Regions from separate parts of the Sulfitobacter sp. SK025 genome, predicted to be linked through region 2. Evidence: riboswitches for the same ligand, from Rfam matches in the RefSeq annotation. Region 2 holds a riboswitch; the other holds the start of a gene.

Region 1 (7,694 bases), 1.5 Mb from region 2:
AGGCCGGTGACAAAGGCCGCCACGGGGAAGCCGATCAAAAAGCCGGAGGACGGCAGCATGAAGGCACCCAGCCCACCGTTGCCACCGGCCAGAAGCGGCAGCCCCAAAGCGACCAGCAGCAAGAAGAGCAGCACGGCCAGCGCGCCGCGTTTGGCCCCCAGCACGGTCCCGCAAAGCATGATGCCCAAGCTTTGCGCCGTGATTGGTACGCCAAAGCCAAGCGAGAATTTCGGGATCAACGCAAGTGCTGCAATCAGGGCAGCGAACAGCGCAACGAGGGTCAGGTTACGTTCCATAACAAAGGGTCCTTTGCGTAAATTTGACGGCATGTATCCCCGCGATCACAAAATTAAGCAAGCGTCGTGATCGTGACCAAAGGTCAGCGCTGGCGTTATGCAACCGGTGCGGCACGGGCCAGCAGGGCGGACACGTCCAGATGGGTTTCCATATGGTCGGCCAGCGCGTCGAGCGTGTCTTCCACGGTCTGACTGTAGGAGGTCGGCCCTGCCCCCAGCCCCAGTTGTGCCAACCAGGCACTGCGGAAACTGTCGTTGGTAAAGAGCCCGTGCAGATAGGTGCCGGTGATCTTGCCATCGCGCGACCCTGCCCCGTCGGGGGTGCCGTTGATATGCGCAAAGGGCGTGGCGCAATCGGCCCCCACCGTCTGCCCGATGTGGATTTCATAGCCGTCGATCTGGGTGCCCGTGGCGGCATGGTCGGCAGTGACGCGGGTCAGCGTCTTGTCCGGGGCCATGCGGGTTTCGACATCCAGCAGGCCCAGCCCCTCTTCGCGGCCCGCGGGCCCCTCGAAGCCCTGCGGATCCTCGATAAACCGGCCCAGCATCTGGTAGCCGCCGCAGATCCCCAGCACCGCGCCGCCGCGCCGCACATGAGCATAAAGGTCGATGTCCCAGCCTTGGGCGCGCAGGAAAGCCAGATCGCCGCGGGTGGATTTCGTGCCCGGCAGGATCACCAGATCGGCGTCGGCGGGCAGCGGCGTGCCGGGGGGGACCATGGTCAGCCGCACCGAAGCCTCCGCCGCCAGCGGGTCGAGGTCGTCGAAGTTCGAGATGCGCGAGAGCATGGGGCAGACGATGTGGAACCCCCCGTCGGAGGGCGCGCGCGACAGGTCCACCGCGTCTTCGGCGGGCAGCAGATGTGCGTTGGCAAACCAAGGCAATGTGCCGAACCCCGTCCAGCCGGTGCGGCGTTCAATCTCGCGGTAGCCGTCGTCAAAAAGGCTGACATCGCCGCGGAACTTGTTGACCAGAAAACCGGTGATCATCGCCGCGTCCTTTGGGTCCATCACCACTTGGGTGCCCACGATCTGGGCGATGACGCCGCCACGGTTGATGTCTCCGGCCAAGACAACGGGTACACCTGCGGCGCGGGCAAAGCCCATATTGGCAAGGTCGTTCTGGCGCAGGTTCACCTCTGCCGGGCTGCCGGCGCCTTCGACGATGATCAGATCGGCGCTTTGCCCGAGGATTCCGAAGCTTTGAAGCACGGGGGCCATCAGCCCTGCGCGGGCCTTGCTGAAGTCACGCGCTTGCAGGGTGCTATGGCGCTGCCCCTGCACGATCACCTGTGATCCGCTGTCGGTTTCGGGCTTCAGCAGGATGGGGTTCATATGCACCGACAGGGGCCGCCCGCAGGCGATCGCTTGCAGAGCTTGGGCGCGGCCGATCTCTCCGCCGTCCTCGGTGACGGCGGCGTTGTTCGACATGTTCTGCGGCTTGAACGGCGCGACGGAAAGCCCCCGACGCGTGGCCGCGCGGCACAGGCCCGCCACCAGCATCGATTTCCCCACATTCGATCCGGTGCCCTGGATCATGATGGCGCGGGTGGGCATGGCGGGACCTCGTGTTTTTTGTGCAGCCCTTGGTGTCAGCCTGCGGTGATCCCGTCAAGCATCCGCGGGCAGCCCTGCGCTTTGGCCGCCCGCGGGAAAATCCGCGCAAAGCGGATTTGGCCCCTGCGTTATGACAGGCGCAGCTTGACAGGGGCGGGCAAATGACCAATGCAGGGCGTATGTTGGTTCCTGTCCCAGACAGGCGAAGAGGGAACGCGATACGCATTGATCCAACCTTGGGTCAGCGCCAAGCGCAGCCGCCCCCGCGACCGTGACCGGAGAGAGCTTTCAACCACTGGCCCCTAGGCTGGGAAGGTGAAGGTTCGCAAGGCAAGCTGCCTTAGATCCGCAAGCCGGGAGACCTGCCAGCATAGTTTGTAACGGGCGAACGGGGTGTTTCGCGACTGGCCTAGAACGCTGTTCGCATGTCGTTCGCTGCTGGCGATCCCCCTTGGCCCATCGACGTATGAGGCAAGATATGACCACCACGGATCAACCGGTCACCGTCACCATCTGCACCACCTGTCGCGCAGGTCAGATCACCGCCGAGGACGCGCCGCGCCCCGGGCAACAGCTGTTTGACGCGCTGTCGGGGCATCTGCCCGACGGTGTGCAGCTGCGCGGAGCCGAATGTCTGTCGGCCTGTTCGCGGGGCTGTTCGATGGTCCTGTCGGGTGGGCCGTCGCGCTGGACTTATGTGTATGGCGATCTCGACACTGACGCGCATTTGTCCGATATCGTGAAGGGCGTCTCTGCCTATGCCCAGACCTCTGATGGCGTGGTGCCCTGGCGCGAACGCCCCGTGGTCTTCCGCAAACAATCCATCGCCCGCATTCCCCCACAGGAGCCTACCGAATGACCAACCTTACCAAAATCCCCGTTACCGTGATCACCGGCTTTCTGGGCGCTGGCAAAACCACCTTTATCCGTCACCTGATGGAGAACGCGGGCTCCAAGCGTCTGGCCGTGCTGGTCAATGAATTCGGCACCGCCGGTGTGGATGGCGACATCCTGAAATCCTGCGCGATTGACAATTGCCCCGCCGAGAACATCGTCGAGCTGGCGAACGGCTGTATCTGCTGCACCGTGGCCGATGACTTTATCCCCACCATCGAAGCGCTAATGGCCCTGCCTGAAACGCCTGATCACATCCTGATCGAGACGTCGGGGCTGGCGCTGCCGAAACCCTTGCTCAAGGCGTTTGACTGGCCAGCGATCCGGTCGCGCATCACCGTGGACGGCGTGATCACCCTGGCCGATGCCGAAGCCGTGGTCAGCGGGCAGTTCGCCCCCGATCTGGAGGCCGTGGCCGCGCAGCGCGATGCCGACGACAGTCTGGACCACGAAACGCCTTTGTCCGAGGTGTTTGAAGACCAAATCGCCTGCGCCGACATCGTGCTGCTGTCCAAGGCCGATCTGGCGGGCCCCGACGGCGTCGAGGCTGCGCGCAAGGTGATCGAGGCGCATGCGCCGCGCAAGCTGCCGATCATTCCGATGACCGAAGGCGTGATCGACCCCCGCGTTGTGCTGGGTCTGGAAGCCGCCGCCGAAGATGACATCGACGCGCGCCCCAGCCACCACGACGGGCATGACGATCACGAGCATGACGACTTTGAAAGCGTGGTGATCGACATGGGCGAGGTCGCCGATGTCGCCACGCTTGAGGCCGCCGTGTTGCGCTTGGCGCGCGAGCAGAAAATCCTGCGCGTCAAAGGCTATATCGCCGTTCAGGACAAACCGATGCGTCTGCTTGTGCAGGCCGTGGGCGAGCGCGTGCGCAGCCAGTTCGACCGCCCTTGGGGGGACATGCCGCGCCGCAGCCAGCTGGTTGTGATCGCGGAACATGATCACGTGAACGAAGCCGCGATCCGCGCGGTGCTGGAGGGCTAAGCCGCCATGCATGTCGTCTTTCGCGAAAGCCACGGACTGGACCAAAGCGATCTGCCCCAAGATCTGGGGCAGACGCCGGCGGATCTGGTGGTGCTGTCCTTTTCGGACAGTGATCTGGGGGCTTTCGCGGCGGGCTGGCATCGTGCGGAAGGGGGCTTGCCGTCGTTGCGGCTGGCCAATCTGGTCGCGCTGAAACATCCGTTGTCGGTCGATACCTATGCCGAACAGACCCTTACAGGGGCCAAGGCGGTATTGGTGCGGCTGATCGGGGGCGAAAGCTATTGGCCTTACGGGCTGGCGACCTTGCAGGATATGGCGCGCAAACAGCAGATCGCGCTGGCGGTACTGCCTGCGGACGGCCAACCGGACCCGCGGCTCGACGCGCTTTCGACGCTGCCGCATTCGACGTTAAGACGCTTGCAACATCTGTGCGATACGGGCGGCGCGGTGGCTGCGCAGGCGGCACTTGCGCAGCTGTCGCTGGCCGCAGGGCTTTACGCGGGGCCGGCCAAAGGGGCCAAGACCGTGCCCGAGGCGGGGTTCTACCGCCCCCACACTGGCGTGATCCCTGCGCCGGAACCCTCCGACAAGCCGCGCGCGATTGTGACCTTCTACCGGTCCTATCTGACGGCTGCCGATACCGATCCTGTGGATGCGCTGATCACCGCGCTTGAGGCCCGTGGCTTTGACGCCGTGGGGCTCTTCGCGCCCAGCCTCAAGGGGGACACCGCGCCGTGGATCGCGCAGCAGATCGCCCGGCTTGATCCGGCGGTGATCGTGAACGCCACCGCTTTCTCCGCCCAGCGCGGGCCGGATGAACCATTTGTTCTGGGCGCATCAGATTGCCCCGTGGTGCAGGTCGCCTTATCGACCGCGCGTCGGCGCGACTGGGCCGGGTCAGAGCGCGGGTTATCCCCCACCGATCTGGCGATGCATGTCGTGTTGCCTGAGGTGGATGGCCGTCTGTTCGGAGGAGTCGTAAGCTTCAAGCAGCCCGGCAAACGGGACGAGGCGCTGCAATACAGCCGTTTCGCCCATCGCGCCGATGCGAACCGCGTGGATTTCATCGCCGATCGGGTGCTGCGTTTGCACCAACTACGCGTGCAGGACAATGCGGCAAAATCTGTGGGTGTGGTGCTGTCCACCTACCCCGGCAAAGATTGGAACATGGCCCATGCGCTGGGGTTGGATGCGCTGGCTTCGTTGCGGGTGATGACAGCGCAACTGGCGGCACAGGGCTATGACGTGGATGCGGGGGACTTTAACGATACGCAAACGGTTGCCAGCCGTCTTGGCACCGAAACGCTCCGCTGGCCGCTGGCAGAGTATGAGGCCGCGCTTGCAAAGCTGCCACAGGCGTTGCGCGATGACCTGACCGAAAGCTGGGGCGCGCCGCAGGATGATCCGCTGTTTCACGACGGGGCGTTCTGTTTTCCGGCGCTGCGCAGTGGCAAGCTGCTGATCGCCTTGCAACCCGAACGCGGGGCGCTGGCCGAACGGGATGATGACTATCACGACCTGAGCCGCACGCCGCGCCCGGGCTATGTCGCCTTCTATCTGTGGCTGCAACAGCAGGCGGATGCGATGGTGCATATCGGGGCCCATGGCACGCTGGAATGGCTGCCGGGCAAATCCGTCGCCCTATCTGACGCCTGCTGGCCCGAGGCGCTGATCGGCCCGATGCCGGTGATCTATCCCTTTATCGTCAATGACCCCGGTGAGGCCGCGCAGGCCAAACGCCGTATCGGGGCCGTGACCGTGGGCCATATGCCGCCCCCTTTGGTAACATCGAAACTGCCCGATGCATTCGGACGGTTGGAACGGCTGCTGGATGAATACTCGACCGCGGACGGGCTGGACCCGGCGCGGCGCGACCGGCTGATCGCCGACATCCGGGCCGAGGCGCAGGGCCGCGGGGTTGAGCAGGACCTCGGCCTTGATGCCAGCGCCAGCGCGGCAGAGGCGCTGACCCGCATCGACCGCTTTGTTTGCGACATCAAGGAAACGCAATACGGTGACGGGCTGCATGTCTTTGGCGCGGGCGATCATGGGGCGGGCGAGATCGACGGGCTGATCGCGGCGCTGTCTGCGCGGTTTGTGCCCCCCGGCCCGTCGGGGTCCCCCTATCGCGGGCGCAGCGATGTGCGGCCCACGGGGCGCAACCTGTTTACCACCGATCCACGGGCTGTGCCCTCGCGCGCGGCCTATACCCAAGGGGTGAAGCTGGCCGAGGAACTGCTGCGCAAGCATTTGCAGGATCACGGCGACTGGCCCAAGGGGTTGGTCATGGACATGTGGGGCTCTGCCACCATCCGCACGGCGGGCGAGGAGTTTGCCATGGCGTTGCATCTGGCGGGTCTGTCCCCCCGCTGGGATGACGGCAGCGACCGTGTGAGCGGGTTCGACATTCTGCCGCTTGCGCTGTTGAACCGTCCGCGCATTGACGTGACCCTGCGGGTATCCGGCCTGTTCCGCGATATGTTCCCCGGTCTGGCGCAGCTGTTCGAGACGGCAATTGCCAAGCTGGCCGAGCGTCCCGAAACGGCTGCTGATAACCCCTATCTGGTGCAGACCCCCCGTGTCTTTGGCCCGCGCCCCGGCTCTTACGGCTTGGGGATCGGCACCGCGATGGACGACTATTCCGACGAGGCGCGCACGGCGGCGGGCGAGGCATGGTTGGCTGCGTCATCCTACGCGATCGACGCGCGCGGAGAGATTACCTATGCCCGCGACGCGCTTGAGACGCAGCTGACGCGGGCCGATAGTTTCGTCCACCTGCAAGACCTGCCCGAGACCGATCTGCTGATGGCAGAGGACTACGCCGCCCATGAAGCCGGCTTTGCCGCCGCGATGCAGCGTTTGGGCAAGGGCGGGGCCGCCGCGCTGTATCATCTGGACGCCACCCGCCCCGACCAGCCCCGTGCCCGCACCCTGACCGAGGAGCTCGCCCGTGTGGTGCGCGCCCGTGCCGCCAACCCCGATTGGGCCACTGGTATGATGGCGCATGGTTTCCGCGGTGCCGCCGAGATTGCCGCGACGCTGGATCACCTTGCCGCCTTTGCGCATCTGGCGGGCGTCGTGCCGGACCATCTGTTCGACGCCATGTTCGATGCCACGCTGGGGCGCGATGATCTGGTCGACTTTATGCAGGACGCCAACCCGCAAGCGCTTGCTGCATTGCGCGCGCGGTTTGATGCGCTGCACCGGGCGGGGCTTTGGACATCGCGCCGCAACTCTGTCCTTGCCGAATTGGGCAACCCCGCATGAGCGCGCCGCAGGTCTTTGGCTGGTGCCCCGGTGCGCTGCGGCCGATGATGTCCGGTGACGGGCTGGTGGTGCGGCTGCGTGTGCCGATGGGGCGGCTGAGCCCTGACCAGATCCGCCGCGTTGCCACGCTGGCGCGCACCCATGGCAACGGCATGATCGATATGTCGGCCCGAGCGAACCTGCAGCTGCGAGGGGTGACAACCGATAGCCATGCTGTGCTGATCGACGGGCTGCGCGCGATTGGCCTTGTCGATGCCGATCTGGCGGCAGAGGCGCGGCGCAATATCACCGTGACGCCGTTCTGGCAGGATGGCGACGACAGCCACCGCGTGGCGCAAGCGCTGGCCCGTGCGCTTTCCAATGATGGCGCACCCGACCTGCCCAGCAAGTTCGGCTTTGCGATCGATTGCGGAGAGCGGCCTGTGCTGACGCACACCTCCGCCGATATCCGGATCGAACGCAGCGCCGCTGGCCTGATCTGCCGTGCGGACGGGGCAGAGGTGGGGCAACCGGTGTGCGTCGAGACTGCCGCAGATGCCGTACTGACGCTGGCCCGTTGGTTTCTGGAATCCGGTGGCGTGACCGGCGGTCGGGGGCGGATGGCGGCGCATATCGCGACGCGGGGTGCTCCGGGGGGCGCTGACACCGCCCCCCTGCCCGCTGCGCCCGTCCCTAAGCCGGGTGT
Region 2 (7,694 bases):
GTGGGGAGGATGGGACGGATGCCTTCGGCGAGGATTTTTGACCATTTGGAAGGGGGAGATGCATGAGCTTTCTAGGTGTTGATGCGTCTTTGACGGGGCGTCGCTGGGTGGGCCCCGGTGTCGAGGTGGAACGCGCGACCGAAGTTCTGGTGCAGCAGACCAGCCTGCCGCTGGCCCTGTGTCAGGTGCTGGCGCGGCGCGGTGTGGCGGCGGAAGAAGCCGAAGCGTTTCTTGCGCCGTCGTTGCGCGATCTGCTGCCTGACCCGCGTTCCCTGCGCGACATGGAAAAAGCCGCGACGCGGTTTCTTGCTGCGGTCAAAGCGCGTCAGCGGATTGCCGTTTTTGCGGATTATGATGTGGATGGTGGCAGCTCTGCCGCGCTGCTGCTGGTCTGGCTGCGCGAGATGGGCTGCGCCGCGACGCTTTATGTGCCGGACCGGATCGACGAAGGATATGGCCCCAATGACGCCGCGATGGCCGAGCTGGCCGCGGCCCATGATCTGATCGTCTGCGTTGACTGCGGGACGTTGTCGCATGGGCCGGTGGCCGCAGCGGTCGGGGCGGATGTCGTTATTCTGGACCACCACCTGGGCGGAGAGACCCTGCCCGACGCCTTGGCCGTGGTGAACCCCAACCGGCAAGATGAAGACGGTGCCTTGGCGCATCTTTGTGCCGCGGCAGTGGTGTTCTTGATGCTGGTCGAGGCAGGGCGCCAACTGCGCGAAGCGGGCGCACGCGGGCCTGACCTGATGGCGCTGTTGGATCTGGTGGGGCTGGCCACGGTGGCCGATGTCGCCCCGTTGATCGGCGTGAACCGCGCCTTTGTGCGTCAGGGGCTACGCGTCATGGCGCGGCGCGACAGGTTGGGGCTTGCCGCCTTGGCCGATGTGGCGCGGATGGATACGGCCCCGGCGGCCTATCATCTTGGGTTTCTGCTTGGCCCGCGGATCAACGCGGGCGGGCGCATCGGGCAAGCGGATCTGGGGGCAAGGCTGCTGGCCTGCGATGATCCCCATGAGGCGCAGTCGCTTGCCGAAAAGCTGGACCTGCTGAACACCGAACGCCGCGATGTCGAAACCGCTGTCCGCGCCGCCGCGCTGGATCAGGCAGAGGCCCGCGGCTTTGACGCGCCTTTGGTCTGGGCCTCGGGCGCGGGCTGGCACCCGGGCGTGGTGGGCATCGTCGCCTCGCGTTTGAAAGAGGCGTCCAACCGGCCGTCGATCGTGATCGGGTTCGAGGATGGCATCGGCAAAGGCTCTGGCCGCTCTGTCTCGGGGATCGATCTGGGCGCGCCGATCCAGCGGCTGGCGGCCGAGGGGCTGCTGATCAAGGGCGGCGGGCATAAGATGGCCGCCGGTCTGACCGTGGCCGAAGACAAGCTGGACGCCGCCATGGCGCGGCTGTCAGAGCTACTGGCCAAGCAGGGCGCGCATCTGGCCGGTGCCGCAGACCTGAAGCTGGACGGCATGTTGATGCCCGCCGCCGCGACGGTGGAACTGGCGCAGCAAGTGGAACAAGCAGGCCCCTTCGGGGCCGGTGCCCCTGCCCCGCGATATGCCTTTGCCGACATGCAGATCCGCTTTGCCAAGCGGGTGGGTGAAAGCCACCTCAAGATCAGTTTTGGTGACGGCAACAACACCAAAATGGACGCCATCGCCTTTGGCGCATTTGACGGCCCGCTTGGCCCGGCACTGGAAAATCACGGTGGTGCACGGTTCCATCTGGCCGGTCGTCTGGACATCAATACCTGGCGCGGCCGACAGTCTGTGCAGCTGCGTCTGGAAGATGCGGCACCTGCGTAAAAATTTTTCATTTTCTTTCGATTTCTGCTTGCGCGCCTGCGCCGCATTCCTTAGAGAAGCGCTCACAAGCTAAGTGGCCCGTTCGTCTATCGGTTAGGACGTCAGGTTTTCAACCTGAAAAGAGGGGTTCGACTCCCCTACGGGCTGCCACTTGTACCTTTACCCGACATTATGAAGACAATACCCCATGAGCCCGGGCGAGATGTGTTTGCCGCTGTTTCTGCGCTGTTCGATCTCGCGCGGCGGGCTGGAAGGCTAAGCTCTGATGTCTCTGACGGCGGTTTGCGTTTCGCCTATTACATCCATAATCAGAAAACTGAGCTCAAGATCAGGTCAATTACATGAATCACGGCAGTCTTTAGGTGGGCATCAGACACACCCGAGGATGACCACCATGAAAGCCATGACCCTTACCGCCTAGGGTGGCAACGCGACGTTCGAGGCCGCCGCCCTGAACGCCCATATCGCGTCGACCTTTGGGCTGCTGGAAATCGGCCTGTCCCCTGCGCACTTCAAAGGGCTGTCGCTGCATATCATCTTTATGCTGCTTCCAATGCTTGCCAACCAAGGCCGTGAAAAGCACGAGGAGATCCTGACCAAACTGGCAGAGTTTGTGGACGCAGGGGCGCTCAAGCCCTTGCTTGATGACCAGAGATTCGACCTCGATACGGTGGGCGGGGCCTATGACCGCCTGACCAGCGGGCAGGCCATCGGCAAGGTGGTTGTAGACGTCTGATCATACCACCAGACTTGTGCAAAGGAGCTGCCAACGCACAGGCGCTGGCAGCCCCTTATTGGCCCATTTCAACCGGAAACTGCTGGGCATCCCCCCATTGGCGCGGTGATTGCCCGTACATCCGCCTGAATTCGCGACTGAATTGCGACGGGCTGACATATCCCACGTCGACCGCAGCCTCGTTCACCGACATGCCGCCTGCGATCTTCATCGCCGCATTGTTGAGCCGCATGGATTTGACAAACTGGATCGGGGCCATCGTCGTCACCTGCTTGAACTTACGGTGAAAGGCGGCGCGGCTCATCCCGGCGCGGGACGCCATATCATCGATAGAGATCGGCGCGTCCAGGTGAGAGGATACATGCGCGATCGACCGTGCAATCGCATTGCCCGCCCCGAAGGCCTGTCTGGCAAAGCGCCCTGCCTCCCCCTTCAGGATCGCGTAGTAAAGCTCGCGCAGCCGTGCCTCGCCAAGGATCGCCGTATCCGCCGGATTGCCACCCAATTGCAGCAAACGCAGCAGCGCGTCGGCAAAGGCATCATCCCAAGCGGCCAGCCTGATCCCCTGCGCGCGCAAACCGCCTTTGACCTCGGGAATCACATTGCCGGTATTTTCCATCTCCATCGACAGTTCTGTCATCATCCGCTTATCGAGCGAAATGATAGCCCCGTAGAGCGGGCTTTCGGCAGAGGCGGTCGGCGTGCCGGCCTTCACCGGCATCGACATCGGGCAGCACATATATCGGCTGTCGTCATAGATGTACCTGTGCCCGTCCAGCACGGCCTCTTTCGCCCCGCTGACGATAGCAATAACGCTGGGTTCATAGACCGCCGGCACGCAAGGAATCGCCTGCGTGGCCCGAAACAGGCGCACCCCGTCAATGCCGGTTCCCGTCAGCCCCTCTTGGGTCGCGTTGTTCTGAATTAGCTGTCTGATCTGGTCTTTGCTCATGAGCGCAATCTACTGCGTCACATCCGCCTTTCGCAAGCGCGTGATACAATCAGGCAAGTATTCGCGACGATCTCGCCTGTTTTGAGAGCCAACCGAGAGCTATTTACCCTTCAACATCAAACACAGCGCGCATCGCTGCCGCGCTGACATCGAAAAGGAACATGACGATGAAGGACACGACTTTCGGACCCAAAGGCTGGACACCTGATCGCCTTGGATCGCTCAAGGGGAAAACATATCTCATCACCGGCACGACGGCCGGTGCGGGCTTTCAGGCCACGCGCATCCTGCTGTCCAAGGGGGCAAAAGTCGTCATGCTGAACCGCAACGCCGACAAGTCCCTCGCCGCGGTCAAAACGCTCAAGGACGCCTTCGGTCCCAACGCCGAGGTGAGCTTTGTGCGAATGGACCTGTCTGATCTGGCCAGCGTGCGCGCCGCGGCTGAAGAGGTGCAAAGCACCGTTCCCCGGATTGACGCGCTGATCTGCAACGCTGCCATCGCGCAGGTGCCAACACAGCAACTGACCGTTGACGGGTTCGAAAGCCAGCTTGGCACCAACCACTACGGACACTTCCTGCTGTGCGGGATGCTGTTTGATCGCATTCAGGAAAGCGCGGGCCGGATCGTCGTGGTGTCCAGCCTCGGGTACAACATGGGGATCAAGACGATCCAGTTCGACGACATGAACTGGGACAAGAACTATAGCGCCAACGCGGTCTACAGCCAAAGCAAGCTGGCGCAGATGATGTTTGCCTATGAGCTTCAGGACCGGCTGAAAGCGACCGACAGTCGCGTTGAGGTATACGTCTGCCACCCCGGCGCGTCGGCGACCTCGCTGATCAGCACAAGCGGCGGGCTTTTCACACGGGTCACCTGGTGGATGATGAGCAAGACGCCAATGGTGCAATCCGCCGAAAAAGGCGCGTATCCCGAGGTCATGTGCGCGACCGAAGACGGGTTGGCGCAGCGCGCGCTTTATGGCCCGACCGGATGGCTGCAAACCGGAGGGCCCGTTGGCAAAGGCACGCTGAACCCCCATGCCTACGACAAACCCGTGATGGAGAAACTCTGGACCGTCTCCGAAAAAGCGACGGGTTTTCACTGGGAAACCTAAGGGAAACGCGCGCCCGCATCCCGAGCGCGGCGCGCGTTTCACACGGCGATCCCCTCTCGCCATACGCCCCTTGGAATACGGCATTAAAATCTGTGATTTTTTTGCCGTATTTCCCCGCTTTCTCATGCGGCTTACACTTGCGCCCGCCGATGGCTTTGCCTAAAGAAGCGCTCACAAGTTAAGTGGCCCGTTCGTCTATCGGTTAGGACGTCAGGTTTTCAACCTGAAAAGAGGGGTTCGACTCCCCTACGGGCTGCCACTTGGTTTTCCATCCGTTTGTTATTTGCCTCTCGCCCGTTCTGCGGAACCGTGGCCTGCGTTATTTGCCTTTGTCACGCGATGACGACCGCAAAAACGCAACTTGACGGGTGGGCGGACAACTGTCATCGAAACCGGGTCGGTTTCCTTCGGGAAATAATAGGGAATTCGCCATCCGCGCTTTGCTGTGGATGAACCGGAACTGCCCCCGCAACTGTAGACGGTGAGCTACCTCCATCATGCCACTGGGCCTAAAGGTCCGGGAAGGCGGGGACAGCCGCGATCCGTCAGTCAGGAGACCTGCCGACACTGAACCTGAAACACCGGGCGGGGTTGCTCGGGAGAGGATGATGATGGGACCGGATCTTACCACAAGCGCAGACCAAAATGCGCCCGCGCGCCGTTTGGCTGGCCCCTTCTCTTTCTATTCAAAGACCCCGGCATCGGACCAACCGGAGCCCTTGATATGAAACCATTTTTTTCCAGCCTGACCCTGATTGCGAGCCTTGCAGGCAGCACCGCGCTTGGCGCAGAGACAGACTATCCGCTGACCATCGACAACTGCGGCCATACGCTCAGCTTTGACGCGGCACCCCAGACCACCGTCACCATCGGGCAATCCACGACAGAGATCCTGTATCTGCTGGGCCAGCAGGACCGGATCGCGGGAACCTCTGTCTGGTTCAGCCCCGTTTTGCCAGAGTTCAAAGAGACAAACGATGCGATTGAACGGCTGGCGGACAACGACCCCAGCTTTGAAAGCGTGTTGGGCAAACGCCCCGATCTGGTCACCGTGATGTATGAATGGCACGTCGGCCCCGAAGGTATGGTCGGCACCCGCGACAGCTTTCACGAGGTGGGCGTGCCGACCTATGTGATGCCCACCGATTGCGCGGCCAAGGATAACTCTGTCGGCGCGGACGGCACGCGATCCGAACTGTTCACGACCCAGCAGCTGTATACCAGCATCGAAGAGCTCGCCCTGATCTACAACGCGCAAGACGCCGGTGCCACGCTGCTGGCAGACCTGCAATCGCGCGAGGCAAAGGCGGTCGAGAAAGCCAAATCGCTGAACCTGCCCCAAGGCACCTCGGCGCTGTTCTGGTTCTCGTCGTCCGAGATGGCGGCGGACCCTTATGTCGCAGGTCAACAGGGTGTGCCCGCCTATATGATGGACAAGCTTGGCGTCGAAAACGTCGTGACCTCGGCCGAGGAATGGCCGCTGGTCGGCTGGGAGACTCTGGCGAAGTCCGACCCGACGTTCATCGTGCTTGCCAAAATGGACCGCCGCCGCTTCCCCGCGGATGACATCGAGAAAAAGCGCGCCTTCCTGATGAACGACCCCGTCGCCCGCGAGATGACCGCGGTGAAAGAGGGCCGCATCATCACGATGGACGCCCATGCGATGGACCCGACCGTGCGTGCGATCTATGCGCTGGAAACGATGGCTGACGCGCTGTCCGGTTTCGATCTGGCCGAATGACCGCAATCGACCGCTCTGTGACGCGCAGGCCGCAGTGGCACTGGTGGGTGATTATCCCGCCCGTGCTGTTGGCCGCACTGCTGTTTGGTGCGGCCATCGGCGAGGTCTCTATCCCGCCGCTGGTGGTGCTGAAGGTGCTGGCCAACAAGGCGCTGAACGCGGGCTATGCGGTCGACAAAATTGACGAAGGCATCGTGTGGAACTACCGCATGGCGCGGGCCGTGGTGGCGATGTGCTGTGGTGCCGGTCTGGCGCTGTCGGGCGTCGTGTTGCAGGCACTGCTGCGCAATGCGCTGGCGGATCCCTATCTGCTGGGCATCTCTGCGGGGGCGTCCACAGGCGCTGTTGCGGTAACCATCCTCGGGCTGGGGGGTGGTGCCATTTCGCTGTCTATCGGTGCGTTCAGCGGGGCGCTGGTGGCCTTTGCCTTTGTCGCCTTGCTGGCGCAGGCGGCGGGGGGCGGTGTGGGCCTGCGGGCCGCGGGCGTGATCGTGCTGGCCGGTATTGCGGGCAGCCAGATGTTCAACGCCCTGACCGCGCTGATGATCACGAAATCGGCCAATGCCGAACAGGCCCGTGCCATCATGTTCTGGCTTTTGGGGAATATGTCGGGCGTGCGCTGGCCCGATGTACTAAGCGCCCTACCCGCGGCGATGATCGGTCTGCTGGCCTGTCTGTGGCACGCCCGCGCGCTGGATGCCTTTACCTTCGGCAGCGACAGCGCCGCGTCCTTGGGCATTCCGGTGCGCCGCGTGCAACTGCTGCTGATCGGCACGGCGGCGCTGGTCACGGCGGTAATGGTCTCGGTGGTGGGTGCGATCGGCTTTGTCGGGCTGGTGATCCCCCATGCCATGCGCATCGTCGTGGGGCATCGTCATGCGATCCTCGTGCCTGCTTCCGCACTGGCGGGGGCGGTGTTTCTGGTCTTTGCCGATGTGATTTCGCGGGTGATTGTACCGGGCCAGGTGCTGCCCATCGGCGTGGTGACCGCTTTGGTCGGCGCGCCTGTCTTTGCACTGATCCTGATTGGCAAAAGGACGTCGCCATGATTCTGTCCTGTCACGAACTGGGCTGGCGGGTGCGCAACCGCGCCATTGTCAACGATGTGTCCCTGTCCTTGCGGCCGGGCGAAAAGCTGGGGCTGATCGGGCCGAACGGGTCCGGCAAATCCACGTTGCTTCATATGCTTGCCGGTATTCAGAAACCCTCGCGCGGGCGGGTCGAGCTGGACGGCGCACCGCTGGCAAAGATGCGCCAGCGCGACATTGCACAGCGGCTGGCCCTGGTCGAACAACACGCCGATACCGCAGATCGCATCACCGTGCGCCATGCCGTTGAACTGGGCCGC

The links. Region 2 has a riboswitch for cobalamin ahead of C1J04_RS07355 (ABC transporter substrate-binding protein). Riboswitches for the same ligand answer to the same signal wherever they lie in the genome.
Region 1: linked by a shared signal. The riboswitch ahead of C1J04_RS14745 (DUF1636 family protein) and the one ahead of C1J04_RS07355 (ABC transporter substrate-binding protein) in region 2 are both predicted to bind cobalamin.

Annotation. Positions count from the first base shown of each region.
Region 1 is NZ_CP025808.1:2,999,862-3,007,555, forward strand. It holds gene C1J04_RS14735 (biotin transporter BioY) at 1-296, opposite strand, end outside; gene C1J04_RS14740 (cobyric acid synthase) at 392-1,852, opposite strand; cobalamin riboswitch at 2,019-2,236, shown strand; gene C1J04_RS14745 (DUF1636 family protein) at 2,331-2,711, shown strand; gene cobW (cobalamin biosynthesis protein CobW) at 2,708-3,742, shown strand; gene cobN (cobaltochelatase subunit CobN) at 3,749-7,009, shown strand; gene cobG (precorrin-3B synthase) at 7,006-7,694, shown strand, end outside.
Region 2 is NZ_CP025808.1:1,522,532-1,530,225, reverse strand. It holds gene recJ (single-stranded-DNA-specific exonuclease RecJ) at 63-1,802, shown strand; tRNA gene C1J04_RS07380 (tRNA-Glu) at 1,878-1,952, shown strand; gene C1J04_RS07375 (zinc-binding dehydrogenase) at 2,344-2,538, shown strand; gene C1J04_RS07370 (AraC family transcriptional regulator) at 2,594-3,490, opposite strand; gene C1J04_RS07365 (SDR family oxidoreductase) at 3,658-4,605, shown strand; tRNA gene C1J04_RS07360 (tRNA-Glu) at 4,790-4,864, shown strand; cobalamin riboswitch at 4,987-5,185, shown strand; gene C1J04_RS07355 (ABC transporter substrate-binding protein) at 5,330-6,346, shown strand; gene C1J04_RS07350 (FecCD family ABC transporter permease) at 6,343-7,395, shown strand; gene C1J04_RS07345 (ABC transporter ATP-binding protein) at 7,392-7,694, shown strand, end outside.